Regions from separate parts of the Anaerotignum propionicum DSM 1682 genome, predicted to be linked through region 3. Evidence: a T-box and tRNA genes for the amino acid it is inferred to sense, from the RefSeq annotation. Region 3 holds a T-box; the other regions hold tRNA genes.
What was found. The T-box of region 3 lies ahead of metG (methionine--tRNA ligase). A T-box ahead of a tRNA ligase gene usually reads a tRNA of that ligase, here a tRNA-Met.

Region 1 (4,196 bases), 380 kb from region 3:
AGCGGCTCGCGAAGGCAGAAACCCTCAGACAGGTATGGCAATGCCCATTCCCGCTTCCAAAGCACCCAGATTTAAAGCTGGTAAGGCTCTGAAGGATGCAATCAATAAATAATTTTTGTATGCCGATAACACGCCTTTCATAAGAAGGGCGTTTTATTTTTCCCTTTCTTGGATATAGGTGAGACCGAGATGGCTTGCTTGGGGTTATTGGTTTGCAATAAGAAATGCGTAGCTTATAAAGGGCGATAAAAAGTTTGGTTAAGTTTATTTCTAAGTGCTGATTGTCGGCAACTTATAGTATGGTTAAATGATTTGAAGTTTGCTTATCGTTAAAATGTATTTGCAAAAAAGGAGGAAGCTCGTGCGTATTGATAAATTCCTTAAAGTATCCCGTGTGATTAAACGCAGGACCATCGCCAATGAGGCTTGCGATGCAGGGAGAGTTATGTTAAACGGCAAGGTGGTAAAGGCAGGCGCCGAGGTTAAAGTGGGAGACATGATTGAGATACAGTTTGGCAGTAACACCACCCGCCTAGAGGTTTTAAGTATTAAAGAGTCTCCTCGGAAAGAGGATGCCGCTGCAATGTATCGCAGTGTGTAACAATTTTAGGATTTCTCGTATGGATTAAGAGTATCCGTATAACAAGAAAAGTCAACTTGCGGGTATATACGACGCAAGAGGCTTTTTTTGTCTATTATGAACCTATGTGAATTTTAGAGAAGCTTGAAGGAATTGAGCTTTTTTCAAAGGGTATCCACTTTATCGACACCACGCACCATTGCCATTGGGAGGAAGGTGCTTTTTTTATGCAGTCTAAAAGCCTTTTCACGGACATATATTGATAGCAGACAAAAAAATGCGGGAGGCAGATCTAATGGCAGAGGAAAGAAAACGAAGCAGACATACAGTATCCATGGAGGAGCGGGAACGCATTCGTATGGGCGGTGTTTTGGAGGTACTATCCTTTGATGAAGAGGGGATAATGTTAGAAACAGATTGCGGCTTAATGATGATTAAGGGTACAGGAATACATATGGGAAAACTGGATTTAGATGCAGGGGAGGTAACAATTGAGGGATTATTCGACAGCATTACTTACTCTGATGGAACTTTAGGGGAGAAACACTCTTTTTTGGGAAAACTGTTTCGATAAAAAGGGGAGATTGTAATGATACTATCTTTACAGGGACAGGCGCAATTGTTTCTTCTATCTGTGTTGCTGGGGGGGATTCTTGGCTTAGTATATGATTGCTTGCGTGTGTTCCGTCATATTATCCCCCACAAGCGGTTGTGGGTACAGCTGGAGGATGGGTTATACTGGCTTTGTTCAATTATTTTTGCATTTGTGGTGATACTGGGAGCAAATGCGGGAGAAATACGTTTTTTTATGATATTGGGTATGTTTGGTGGTATGGGGGTTTACTTTTTATCCTTAAGTCATTTGGTGATTGCCGTGAGTGACAAGGTGATTTACATTGTAAAAAGAGTACTGTTTTTATTCTTTGCTATTATAATGACGCCCTTTCGGTTGGTTTATCTGGTAATTCGTACACCCTTGAGGAAAGCTGGCTTCTTTTGCGGTAAGTTCAAGAAAAAAGTGTTGCATTCCTGTAATTTTTATGCAAAAATAAAGCTGAATACACTGCGGAGAGATTGGAACATTGCAGTGAGAAAAAAACGGAAAAGTGGTGACGAGCCGAATGCGCAAAAGGCGAAAGCAAAAAGACCAGCGAAGGGAAAGCATAGGAAAAAAAACGTCAAAACTAGATAAAATCTTCGTTCGTATATTTTTAAGTGTTTTTGTTTGTGCCGTTGCCTTTGGTGTTTTTGGGCGGTCTAGAGCCTGTGATCGGTTGAGACAAGAACGGTTGGATGTGGCATCTCAAATTCAGATGGAGCAGGAAAAAAAGTTGGAGCTTGAAGAACGCAAGAAATATTATAACAGCGACAGCTATATAGAGCAAATCGCAAAGGAACAGCTTGGTATGATAAAACCAAACGAGGTTTTGTACATAAACAGAAGTCAATAGTAACAAGAAAACATAAAAAACGATATAAAAAAGCTTGACAACGTATGGAGGAATGGGTATAATCAAGTGGTCGACTTGTGGCGGAGTAGCTCAGTTGGCTAGAGCATGCGGTTCATACCCGCAGTGTCGGGGGTTCAAATCCCTCCTCCGCTATTTTTTTCGGCCCGTTGGTCAAGCGGTCAAGACGCGGCCCTCTCACGGCTGAAACAAGGGTTCGATTCCCTTACGGGTCATTGATTATCTTAATATTGCTTAAGCATGGAAGTTTAGCTCAGCTGGGAGAGCATCTGCCTTACAAGCAGAGGGTCACAGGTTCGAGCCCTGTAACTTCCATTCTTTTTTGTCTAAAAATTGTATCGTTACAATTGATATTATTGTTTCGATACAATTTTTTGTTTTTTTCTGAAACCTCTAGGCATAAAAGAACAGATATGGTAACCTTCTATTAATAAATAGGAGGATGTGAATGAAATGAAAACGACAACAAAAGAATTATGTATCCAAGGACTGTTGGTTGCGTTAGTTACAATCAGTACCATGGTATTCCAAATTCCCGTATCTGCCACCCAAGGCTATATACACTTAGGTGACAGTATGATACTGCTGATTAGCGTGTTTTTTGGCGCCAAATATGGTATGGTTGCCGGTGGGGTTGGGTCTGCTATGGCAGATTTATTAAGTGGGTATGGCCATTGGGCACCCTTTACCTTTATTATAAAGGGAATCATGGGGTATCTCATTGGAAAGATTGCTTCTTTTTCTGAGAAAAACCAAAAACTCTTCACCCCCAGAAATATGACAGGGTCGGTATTGGGCATTCTTTGGATGGTTTTTGGCTATTTCGTGGGTGGAGGCATTTTGAAAAGCAGCTTTGCCGTTGCGGCAGTTTCCATTCCCGAGAATTTGATTCAAGGCTTTGCAGGTTTTGTAATTTTTATTGTGGTGGGTATTGCATTTCACAAAGCGAAAATATATAAATTTGTCTTAACGCGATGATATTTGTTTTAGGATGCATTTATATAGTAGTAAGACAGAATTTTTACAATATTTTGCGGTAGAGAGTTATGACTTTAGGCTTAAATTAGAGACATTTCGTGGCTCTCAATGGATAGCATTTTGTTGCTAATGGTAGTCGATTTTTAAAATAATAAGCTATATGGCGAATTCCATGTAGCCATTGAATTAATATAAGAGCAGAGGTTTGTTGTTTGCAAATTGCCAACGACAAACCTTTTCATATTTTAGGAAGAATTTTGGTAGGATAGAATGTCATATCTTTGTTTTAAATAGAATTGTTTCCGGATATAATGGAATGAAGTTGTTCGAAGTTGTTTGGAGATTGAAAAGTAGCAAAAGACATAAAAGTGAAATTGATGAAAAGAATAGCATTTTTATTTATATATTCCATAGTTTTTTTTAATCAATATGGGTGAATGATCAAAGTTGTCAAAGTAGGTTTGTATGTATTTACATAAAAATGTACAAAATAAAATGCAATTTTTGTTAAATAAGTATCATTTTAATGAAGGTTGTACATTTTAAAATATTTCACATAAGATAAATAGAGGAATGAACTTTTCCATGGAGGAATTGACTGATGAAATGGGTTGTGTTATATTCCACTAAGACTTATGAAAGTTGAAAGGATAGGAGGAAAAAGGGTTTGAAATTAATTACAATTTTTTTAATAGCGGTGAGCCTTGCTATGGACGCCTTTGCTGTCTCTATTTCCAATGGCGTTTGTACACGGGGGTTTGGAAAAAAGGATGCGGTAAGACAGGCGGCTTTTTTTGGCGGGTTTCAGTTCATAATGCCTGTCATTGGATGGTTTTTGGGCTGTAGTGTAAAAACCTACATAGAGGCAGTTGACCACTGGATAGCATTTTTGTTGCTACTTATCATTGGTGGTAACATGATTTATGGAAGCATAAAGGGTGGTGAGGACGACAATAGTTGTAGCACATCACTCACAAATAAAATGCTTTTTTTACAGGCGATAGCAACCAGCATTGACGCCTTAGCCGTGGGAATTAGCTTTGCCATTTTAGATGTGAATATTTTAGAGGCCGGCATCATTATTGGCGTGGTTTCCTTTGTGATTTCCTGTCTTGGAGCTTACGCAGGCAAATACTTGGGGGATAAACTGCAATCAAAGGCTGAAATTA
Region 2 (4,196 bases), 280 kb from region 3:
TATTTTTGAAAAATATCATCAAAAATTTCTGTGTAGTCCAAATCCTCAGGAATGGTGATGCGAAGCTGACGTTCTTGGGTTGCACCACAAAATTCTTGCATTTTTTTCGTGTTGTAGAACATTTCCGCCAAGGCTAAAATTAGGGTAAATAAAACTGCCACGATCAAATAACCCATACCCACAGCAAGCCCAGCTGCCATGGCAATAAAAATTGCACAAATTTCCTTGGCGGTTCCGGGAACGGAGCGGAATCGAACTAAGCTAAAGGTTCCTGCAACGGCAACACCCGCACCTAAATTTCCGTTTACCATGAGAATAATCATCGCAACAACTGCGGGGAGCAGAGCCAGAGTCACCAAAAATCCCGGGGAGCTTTTGCTCTTTCTTCTGTAGGTTAACACCAGCAAAAACCCAATCCCCAAACCTGTAGCAACACAAAGCAAGAACGCTGATAATGTGATCCCTGTTGTGGTGGATGAAGCTAAAATATTTTCTGTCATAAAATCAAGCACTGTATCTGCCCCTTTCTACCAGCTCTTTTTGGATCATTGCAGTGTATGCATTTCCGTATTTAGAGTAACTGGTTTTAAAAATAATGTTTTCACTGAAAAATTTGGAAAGCCATAAAGGCATTCCCATAGCAGCCTTCACCTCCAAAAGCTGCATTCCTTTGGGCAATAGCTCTTCACCATATGCCCCTTTACAAAGGCAAATATCATAATCCCTCCAAAGAATGTTATCATCAAAGGTCATACGAAATTCCGAATCCTCTTTTCCAAAAAACGCTTCCCTATTATAGGACAATAGTACTGCAGGATTTAGCGAATGAGATTGGGTAAAGTAATCAATCTCTCGGGTAATCTGGGTATTTTTCTGGGGCGATGTATTCTTCTCCAGCCAAAGCTTTGCATCCTCTTGGCTCATTGAAACCCGCCTTTTATATACAATCCCTTTGTATTTCTTCTTTAGTTCCACAAAAACCGTAGATTCGGGATTGGCAGTACCATAACTGCGCACTCTCAGCTTTTCCTTATAAACGGGCTTTTCCATAGAATGACGTATCAGCTGTTTATTATCTGTATCATAATAGATATTCATAATGGTAGATTTGCCAAAACTATCAGGGGACATATAAGTATCCATCAAGTCCTGAAGTTTTGCTCTTTGTCCATAGGAAATCAGGTATTTGACTTCCTTTCGTTCAAACGTTGTGGGTGTTCCCATAAACTTCGCCTCCTTACCTGCTGTTTTTTGCAGGTGAAACTCTTTTTTCAAGACCAAGTTTAGTGTTATAACCTAAAATCTACTTTAAATTTGAAAAATAATTTACATAAATTTCATTAAGGAGTATGAAATGATTAAAAATTGTTTTTTGAGCAATCAAAAAGTCTTATATAGAGTAATAAAAAAATCCCTAGAAATCAAGGTTTCTAGGGCAATCTTGTTTATGGTGATAGTATTTCAACAATTTCATATATCTTTGTATGATAATCTTCATTTACTTTGTTTTTTGATTGACTTGAATTTTCCTTTTATTAACCCTTTTAATCCCTGTTACTTTTGCTAGTGGACTCGTAGGCTTGTTTTTAAGTACTAGAAAATATACTTTTTAACTTTCTATCGTTTTTTAACAAAGGCGGACAAAAAAATAAATCCCCAGAAACAAAGTTTCTGGGGATTTTTAATTGCGGAGGCCAGATTTGAACTGACGACCTTCGGGTTATGAGCCCGACGAGCTACCGGACTGCTCCACTCCGCGGCAATAAAAAATTATGAAATTGAGTTACTATGGGCGGAGAAGGATTCGAACCTTCGAAGCTATCGCAACAGATTTACAGTCTGCCCCCTTTGGCCGCTCGGGAATCCACCCATATGTTTAAGCCGATGATCGGACTCGAACCGATAACCTGCTGATTACAAGTCAGCTGCTCTGCCAATTGAGCCACATCGGCAAAATACCCTTAAATCGAGTACGAATAATATAATATCATAGGAATTTTGTTTCGTCAAGCTTTTTCTTCTTCTTTCGCCAAAAAGTGCGCTCCCCGCCTTTTATACTAATATATAAAATTAATTGCCCGCATAATATCCCCAATATATTGCTGCATAAAATGGAGCACCAATACAAGAGAGGCAATATAACATCCCAGAGAAATAGGCTTTAACAAATGATTCTGCCTTCTGGAATACGCCATCACTTCTAGTATGGACTGAATACATAAAATTATGAAAAATTGTCCTGCCAAAGTTAGAAAAGCTTGCATAATTTTGATCCTCCTTCAAAAACTTATTACATACTATGAAAATTCCTCTTTTCAAATGACGTTTTTCCGTTCATAATAATAGAAAAGGAGGGTCTGATATGAACAAAAAAATTAAAGAAACAGCACTTTCCATCTCCGCCGCATCAGCGGGTCTTTTCGGCGGACTCATTTTTTGGCAAAAAGCCTGTTTTTGGCAAGCACAAAAAAGAGCAGATGATGCCCTTTTTGAAATATATGCCTCATCCCTTGGGGATATTGCTTATTCCTCCTCGGGACACGGCCGCCCTTTGCTCCTCATTCACAGTATGATGCTGGGGACAAGCCGTAGGGAGTGGGATATGGTGATTTCTTCTCTATCGGAGCAATATCATGTTTACGCCTTAGATTTGCCCGGCTTTGGCAATTCCTTTTTGCCGGATAAACCTTGGACAGCTTATCAGTACGCCCATATCATCCATGAATTTATGGAACAGATTATCCGTCGTCCTGCCTGTATTCTGGCCTCCAATGGCGGCGGTGATTTGGCATTGGTTACCTCTATGCTTTATCCTGAAAAAATAAAGGGAATGATGCTGATTTCTCCTGAAGGCTTTGGGCGTGGCTTTGCCACAAATGAGGACTTAAAACCCCTTCATAGTTTGCTATTGCCTGTTTCAGGCACACAGCAATTTCTTATGGAGACTACGAAGAGTAAAATAAAAGGAAGCTTAGAAACAGCTTTTTTTGCAAAAGAAAAAATCTCAGATGAATTGGTGCAAACGTTTCATACTTCGGCAAGAGGAAGTAAAAACAGGCAGATAACCTTTGCCACTCTGAAAACCGGTTTCTGGCGTGCAGATACAAAGGCGGCTTTCTCTGCCCTTTCTGTACCATTTTGGATTTTCTGGGGTGAAGAAAATAAAACGAACCCCATTTCAACCATGGAATGGGCTGAAAATGCACGTCCTGACGGGGAATATGTAATTTTTGAAGAAGTGGGTAATTTCCCTCATTTGGAAAATAGCCAAAACTTCTTACAGATCGTAAAAGAATATTTGAAATAAAGGGGAATACAACAATGAATACAACTGCTTTACCAACGTACACCCAAGAAGCCATGGAGGCTTGGTTTCGCCAAGTGACCAGCCCCGGCTCCAGGCTTTTAAGCCATGGGGTCGTACCAAAAATAGAACCGAAATTTGTAAGCTGCAGTCTTGAGGAAAAAAGTGTTACCCTCTCCTTTGATGTTTTGGAATGGGAACTAAACCCTCAAAATTCCATTTATGGGGGCATCATCGCCACTGCCTTTGATACAGCTCTGGGGCTTCTTTGTCATTACTTCACAAAACCCCAAGTGGTAATCACTGTAAGCTTAAATACCACTTATCATAAACCTATGTTCTTGGGAGATACCTATTATATCAAGGCAAAAATGGACTTTCAGGGACGCTCCTTGTGTAACATAACAGGGGAAGCTTGGTCAAAAAAAGACTCTGCTATTACGGCCAGCGCCACCTCGGTTTTTAAAGCCCTCAGAGAAACACAAAATAACCCACTCATTTAGAAAGGATGTGCTACATATGATAATCAGCGAAAATTTGAGTCAAAAAAATATGGAAGCTTGGTTTTCACAAATAAGCGCTCCTGATTCTTTTTTGAAAAAAAAGGGTGTTTTGCCCCTTTTAAATCCCACTTTTAAAGAGTGCAGCTTTGAGAAAAAAGAGCTGACCCTGGCATTTAAAGTAATGGATTGGGAATTAAACCCCGAAGGCGGACTCCATGGAGGTATGATTGTAAGCGGGTTTGACATAACCTTTGGCCTATTATGCCATTATTTTTCACAACCAAATATGGTTTGCACCGTAAATCTATCTACTACTTTTATACAGCCTGTTTTACCCAGCGATACCGTAGAGTATCACGCCCGCATCATTTCCCAAGGGAAAAATGTTG
Region 3 (4,196 bases):
CTGGGAGAGGCGACGGAGTTCCTCTATGGTTTGGGATGACATATCGTACAGTTCATGGGGATGAATGCCTACGGAGGCGAAAATGTAGTCATAACGTTCTGCAAGGCGGATGCTTTGTTTTGAGCTTTTTACATCACACCCAACGTTAACCACATAGTCTATACCGAAAGAGGGGAGAAGCCCTAAAAGCTCCTCCCGATCCTCTCTGAACCGCTTATCATCTAAATGTGCATGAGATTCAAAATACATTAGCTAATTCCACTTCCGCTGGGGAAGTCTTTCTTTTCTGTGGTCAAAAGACTCAAATTGCCGTTTCCGTCATCGGCGCAAAGAATCATTCCGTAGGACATTTCGCCCATCATTTTTCTTGGTTTTAAATTATAGGCAACCACAACTCGTTTGCCAACCATTTCCTCAGGTGTGTACCATTCCTTAATGCCGGAGAAAACAACTCTTTCTTCTTCGCCAATGCGAATCACATTACGCAAAAGTTTTTTGGAGTTTTCCACAACAGAGCTTGCAATAACCTCGCCCACCTTAAGCTGTACCTTGCAAAAATCATCAATGGAAATTTCTGCGGGGTATTCGGGTTCTTCATGTTTTTTAGGTTCTTCCTTTTTTTCTTCTTTTTTCTCTTCCTTACCCTGGTTAGCTACAGCGGTAGACTGAGAAGCCTTGATAGCCGCTTCCAATTCTGCCAATTCTTTTTTCATATCAATACGAGGGAAGAGTGTTTCGCCTTTTTCTACCTTTAATTCAAAGGGCAGTAATCCCCATTTTTTCGCCATTTCCCATTCCACAAGGTTGCTTTCCATGTTATACTGTGCCCAAATTTTTTCAGGTGTGGTGGGAATAAAGGGCTGAATCAGAATAGAAGTAATTCTGATGCTTTCGGCAACGTGATATAATGCGTTTGCCAGTTCACCTTGTTTTGCTTCATCTTTACAAAGAATCCAAGGCTGTGTTTCATCAATATATTTATTGGTTCTGCGAATTAAGTTCCAAATTTCGATTAAAGCGTCACTAAAGAACATTTTTTCCATAGCCGCTTCTACTTTTTCTGCTGTACCTAGAGCTACTTTCTCTAAATCCTTATCAAAAGGTGTTTCGGTACGAGCATCAGGCAATTTGCCGCCAAAGTATTTCTCAATCATACCAACGGTTCTGGAAACAAGGTTACCCAAATCGTTTGCCAAGTCTGAGTTGATACGCTGAATCAATGCTTCATTATTAAAGTTACCGTCTTGTCCGAAAGCCACTTCTCTTAATAGGAAGTAACGGATGGCATCCACGCCATATTTTTCTACTAAAACGTTAGGGTCAACTACGTTACCAACGGATTTCGACATTTTACCGCCGTTGATAACCAACCAGCCGTGTCCGAAAATTTGCTTTGGCAAAGGAAGATTCAGTGCCATCAACATAGCAGGCCATATAATGGAATGGAAACGAACAATTTCCTTGCCAACCACGTGAACATCTGCGGGCCAGTATTTATGGAACAGGCTGTCATCGTCCGAACCATAGCCTAAAGCAGTGATATAGTTGGAAAGGGCGTCAATCCATACATAAACAATATGACCGGGGTCAAATTCCACAGGAACGCCCCATTTGAAAGAAGTACGAGAAACTGCCAAATCTTCCAAGCCGGGCTTTAAGAAGTTATTAATCATTTCATTTTGACGGGTGTTTGGCTGCAAGAACTCTGTATTTTCTTCCATATACTTCAAGATACGATCCTGATATTTGGAAAGACGGAAGAAATAGCTTTCCTCTTTTACCAATTCCACGTCACGTCCGCAGTCAGGGCACTTGCCATTTACCAGCTGATGCTCTGTAAAAAAGGACTCACAAGGGGTGCAATACCAGCCTTCATAGGAGCTTTTATAAATATCTCCCTGATCATAAAGCTGTTTGAAAATTTGCTGTACCGCTTTTACATGATAATCATCTGTAGTACGGATAAATTTATCATAGGAAATGTTTAAAGTCTTCCAGAGCTCTTTGATGCCTACTACAATATTGTCGATATATTCCTTTGGCTCTTTGCCTTGACTATTTGCAATACGCTCGATTTTTTGACCATGCTCATCTGTTCCTGTAAGGAACATAACGTCATAACCCCGCAACCTTTTATAACGTGCCATGGTATCCGTTGCAACGGTGCAATAGGAATGGCCGATATGCAGTTTGTCACTGGGGTAGTAAATAGGGGTGGTGATATAAAACTTTTCTTTTTCCACAATTCTCTCTCCTTTATAGTATCTAAAATGCAGAACTTGTCCGATTTTTTACTTGATTTGTAAGTTATAAACATGAATGCGCTGTTTCATTCAGAAGTAACCCGTATACAATCAAAAAACCGCCCTTCATAAAATTACAAAGGACGGCTATTCACCGTGTTACCACCTTAATTCGCCTTTTCCTCACGAAAAAGACCTCACTAGGTACAATCGTACCTTTGCGCTTTAACGGGCGCACCCGTCGCAGCCTAAAGAAACGGATTCTTTTCGGTGCGCGGCTCCAAGACCATATTCAACAACTGCTCCTGTACCTTTTTTCAGCGAAGGCAAAATATGCCTTTAAGGCTCTCTTTTACATAGCGTGTTTGTTTACTCTTCTTTTCATAGCCAGTTTATCATATATAGGATTTTACTATAACTCAAAGAACTCTGTCAACAATAAAGCCCAGGTTTTCTACTTTTTTCCCTATTATTTCAGATTTTCGGGGTTCAAAACTTCCAGCTCCGGCAGAACAAAAATGCCGTCTTTGCGAATGAGCTTATCATCAAACCAGATTTCACCACCGCCATATTCTGGGGTCATAATTAATACCAAATCCCAATGGATTGCGGAGTGGTTATCGTTATAGGCATCATCGTAGCAATTACCGGGGGTAAAATGTATGCTTCCGGCAATTTTCTCGTCGAACAAAATATTGTTCATAGGCTTTGTGATATAAGGATTTACGCCGATGGCAAACTCCCCAACATATCTTGCGCCTTCGTCTGTATTAAAGATTTTTTCAAGACGTTCCTTGTCATTTCCATCACAGTCAATAATTTTACCATCCTGAAACGTTAATTTTACATGTTCGAAAGTAAAGCTATTATATTCCGATGGGGTATTATAGGTAATTACACCATTGATAGAATTTTTCACGGGAGCGGTGTAAACCTCGCCATCGGGAATGTTGCAACGGCCTGCGCACTTCACAGCAGGGATATCTTTAATGGAGAAAGTAATATCTGTATCTTTCGCAATGAGGCGTACCCTATCGGTTTTATTCATCAGTTCAACCAAGGAATCCATAGCTTTACTCATTTTGCTATAATCCAGATTGCAAACGTTAAAGTAGAAATCCTCAAAATCTTCCAAGCTGGTATGGGCTGATTGCGCCATAGAGTTTGTAGGATAGCGCAAAACTACCCACTTTGTGCGGGGAACGCGAATACCGTGATGCACAGGGTCGGTATAAAAACGATTTTGTAAATCCAATTTTTCATTGGGAACATCCGCTTGCTCCGTAATATTATCTTCTCCACGAACGCCGATGAAGGCATCCATCTGTTCCATCAAGCGGCTGTCCACCTCAGCCATCATCTTTTGCTGTTCTTCCGTAGCGCCTAAAAGCAGTTCTCTCTCTAAAGAATTTGTCATGACCTGTAAAAAGGGCGTTCCACCTACCTTATAAACTTCCTTAATGATTTGCTTTACCAAAGGAGTGGGATGAATCCCATTGCAATTGATGAGCAATTTTTCTCCCTTTTCCAGTCGGCATGAATAGTTTACCAGATTATATGCTAAAGTTTTTATTCTTTCGTCCATATAAAATCAGCTCCTTCATTGAAATAATATATATAGGTAGTATTTTACACTTTTTTCAAGATATATGCAAAAAAAATGTACTGAAAATTGACAAATTGCCAAAAAAGCGGATACAATAACCTTGTACAAGAAAAAATGTGGGAAAGCCATCTTTATTTATGACGGAAGGGTTAAAATATATTGAAATAAAGGGGAATTTATGGATTACTATTTTGAAGCAGAAAGAACAAATCATAAAAATCCTTTCCTTATGAATTCTTTTGAGTCGAAATTTTGGAAAATAAATGCGGTTGGCTTTGATTGGGGGGTTTTTGGTGCGTGTAGCAATACCAACAAGAGATGGACGGATTGAATCTGTTTTTTCTAGG

Region 1: it encodes a tRNA-Met, which carries the amino acid that the T-box ahead of metG (methionine--tRNA ligase) is inferred to sense. The anticodon was not compared.
Region 2: it encodes a tRNA-Met, which carries the amino acid that the T-box ahead of metG (methionine--tRNA ligase) is inferred to sense. The anticodon was not compared.

Annotation. Positions count from the first base shown of each region.
Region 1 covers NZ_CP014223.1:3,000,477-3,004,672, reverse strand. Annotated here, with positions in the region: gene CPRO_RS14185 (HU family DNA-binding protein) at 1-112, shown strand, start outside; gene CPRO_RS14180 (RNA-binding S4 domain-containing protein) at 362-601, shown strand; gene yabP (sporulation protein YabP) at 876-1,154, shown strand; gene yabQ (spore cortex biosynthesis protein YabQ) at 1,170-1,772, shown strand; gene CPRO_RS15100 (FtsB family cell division protein) at 1,702-2,031, shown strand; tRNA gene CPRO_RS14165 (tRNA-Met) at 2,111-2,184, shown strand; tRNA gene CPRO_RS14160 (tRNA-Glu) at 2,193-2,264, shown strand; tRNA gene CPRO_RS14155 (tRNA-Val) at 2,292-2,364, shown strand; gene CPRO_RS14150 (ECF transporter S component) at 2,503-3,027, shown strand; gene CPRO_RS14145 (manganese efflux pump MntP) at 3,695-4,196, shown strand, end outside.
Region 2 covers NZ_CP014223.1:3,105,799-3,109,994, forward strand. Annotated here, with positions in the region: gene CPRO_RS14665 (DUF4956 domain-containing protein) at 1-512, opposite strand, end outside; gene CPRO_RS14670 (polyphosphate polymerase domain-containing protein) at 505-1,224, opposite strand; tRNA gene CPRO_RS14675 (tRNA-Met) at 1,686-1,759, opposite strand; tRNA gene CPRO_RS14680 (tRNA-Tyr) at 1,790-1,870, opposite strand; tRNA gene CPRO_RS14685 (tRNA-Thr) at 1,880-1,952, opposite strand; gene CPRO_RS14690 (hypothetical protein) at 2,058-2,264, opposite strand; gene CPRO_RS14695 (alpha/beta fold hydrolase) at 2,363-3,307, shown strand; gene CPRO_RS14700 (PaaI family thioesterase) at 3,322-3,807, shown strand; gene CPRO_RS14705 (PaaI family thioesterase) at 3,824-4,196, shown strand, end outside.
Region 3 covers NZ_CP014223.1:263,719-267,914, forward strand. Annotated here, with positions in the region: gene CPRO_RS01205 (TatD family hydrolase) at 1-249, opposite strand, end outside; gene metG (methionine--tRNA ligase) at 249-2,243, opposite strand; T-box leader at 2,380-2,637, opposite strand; gene CPRO_RS01215 (aminopeptidase) at 2,713-3,828, opposite strand; gene CPRO_RS01220 (NifB/NifX family molybdenum-iron cluster-binding protein) at 4,143-4,196, shown strand, end outside.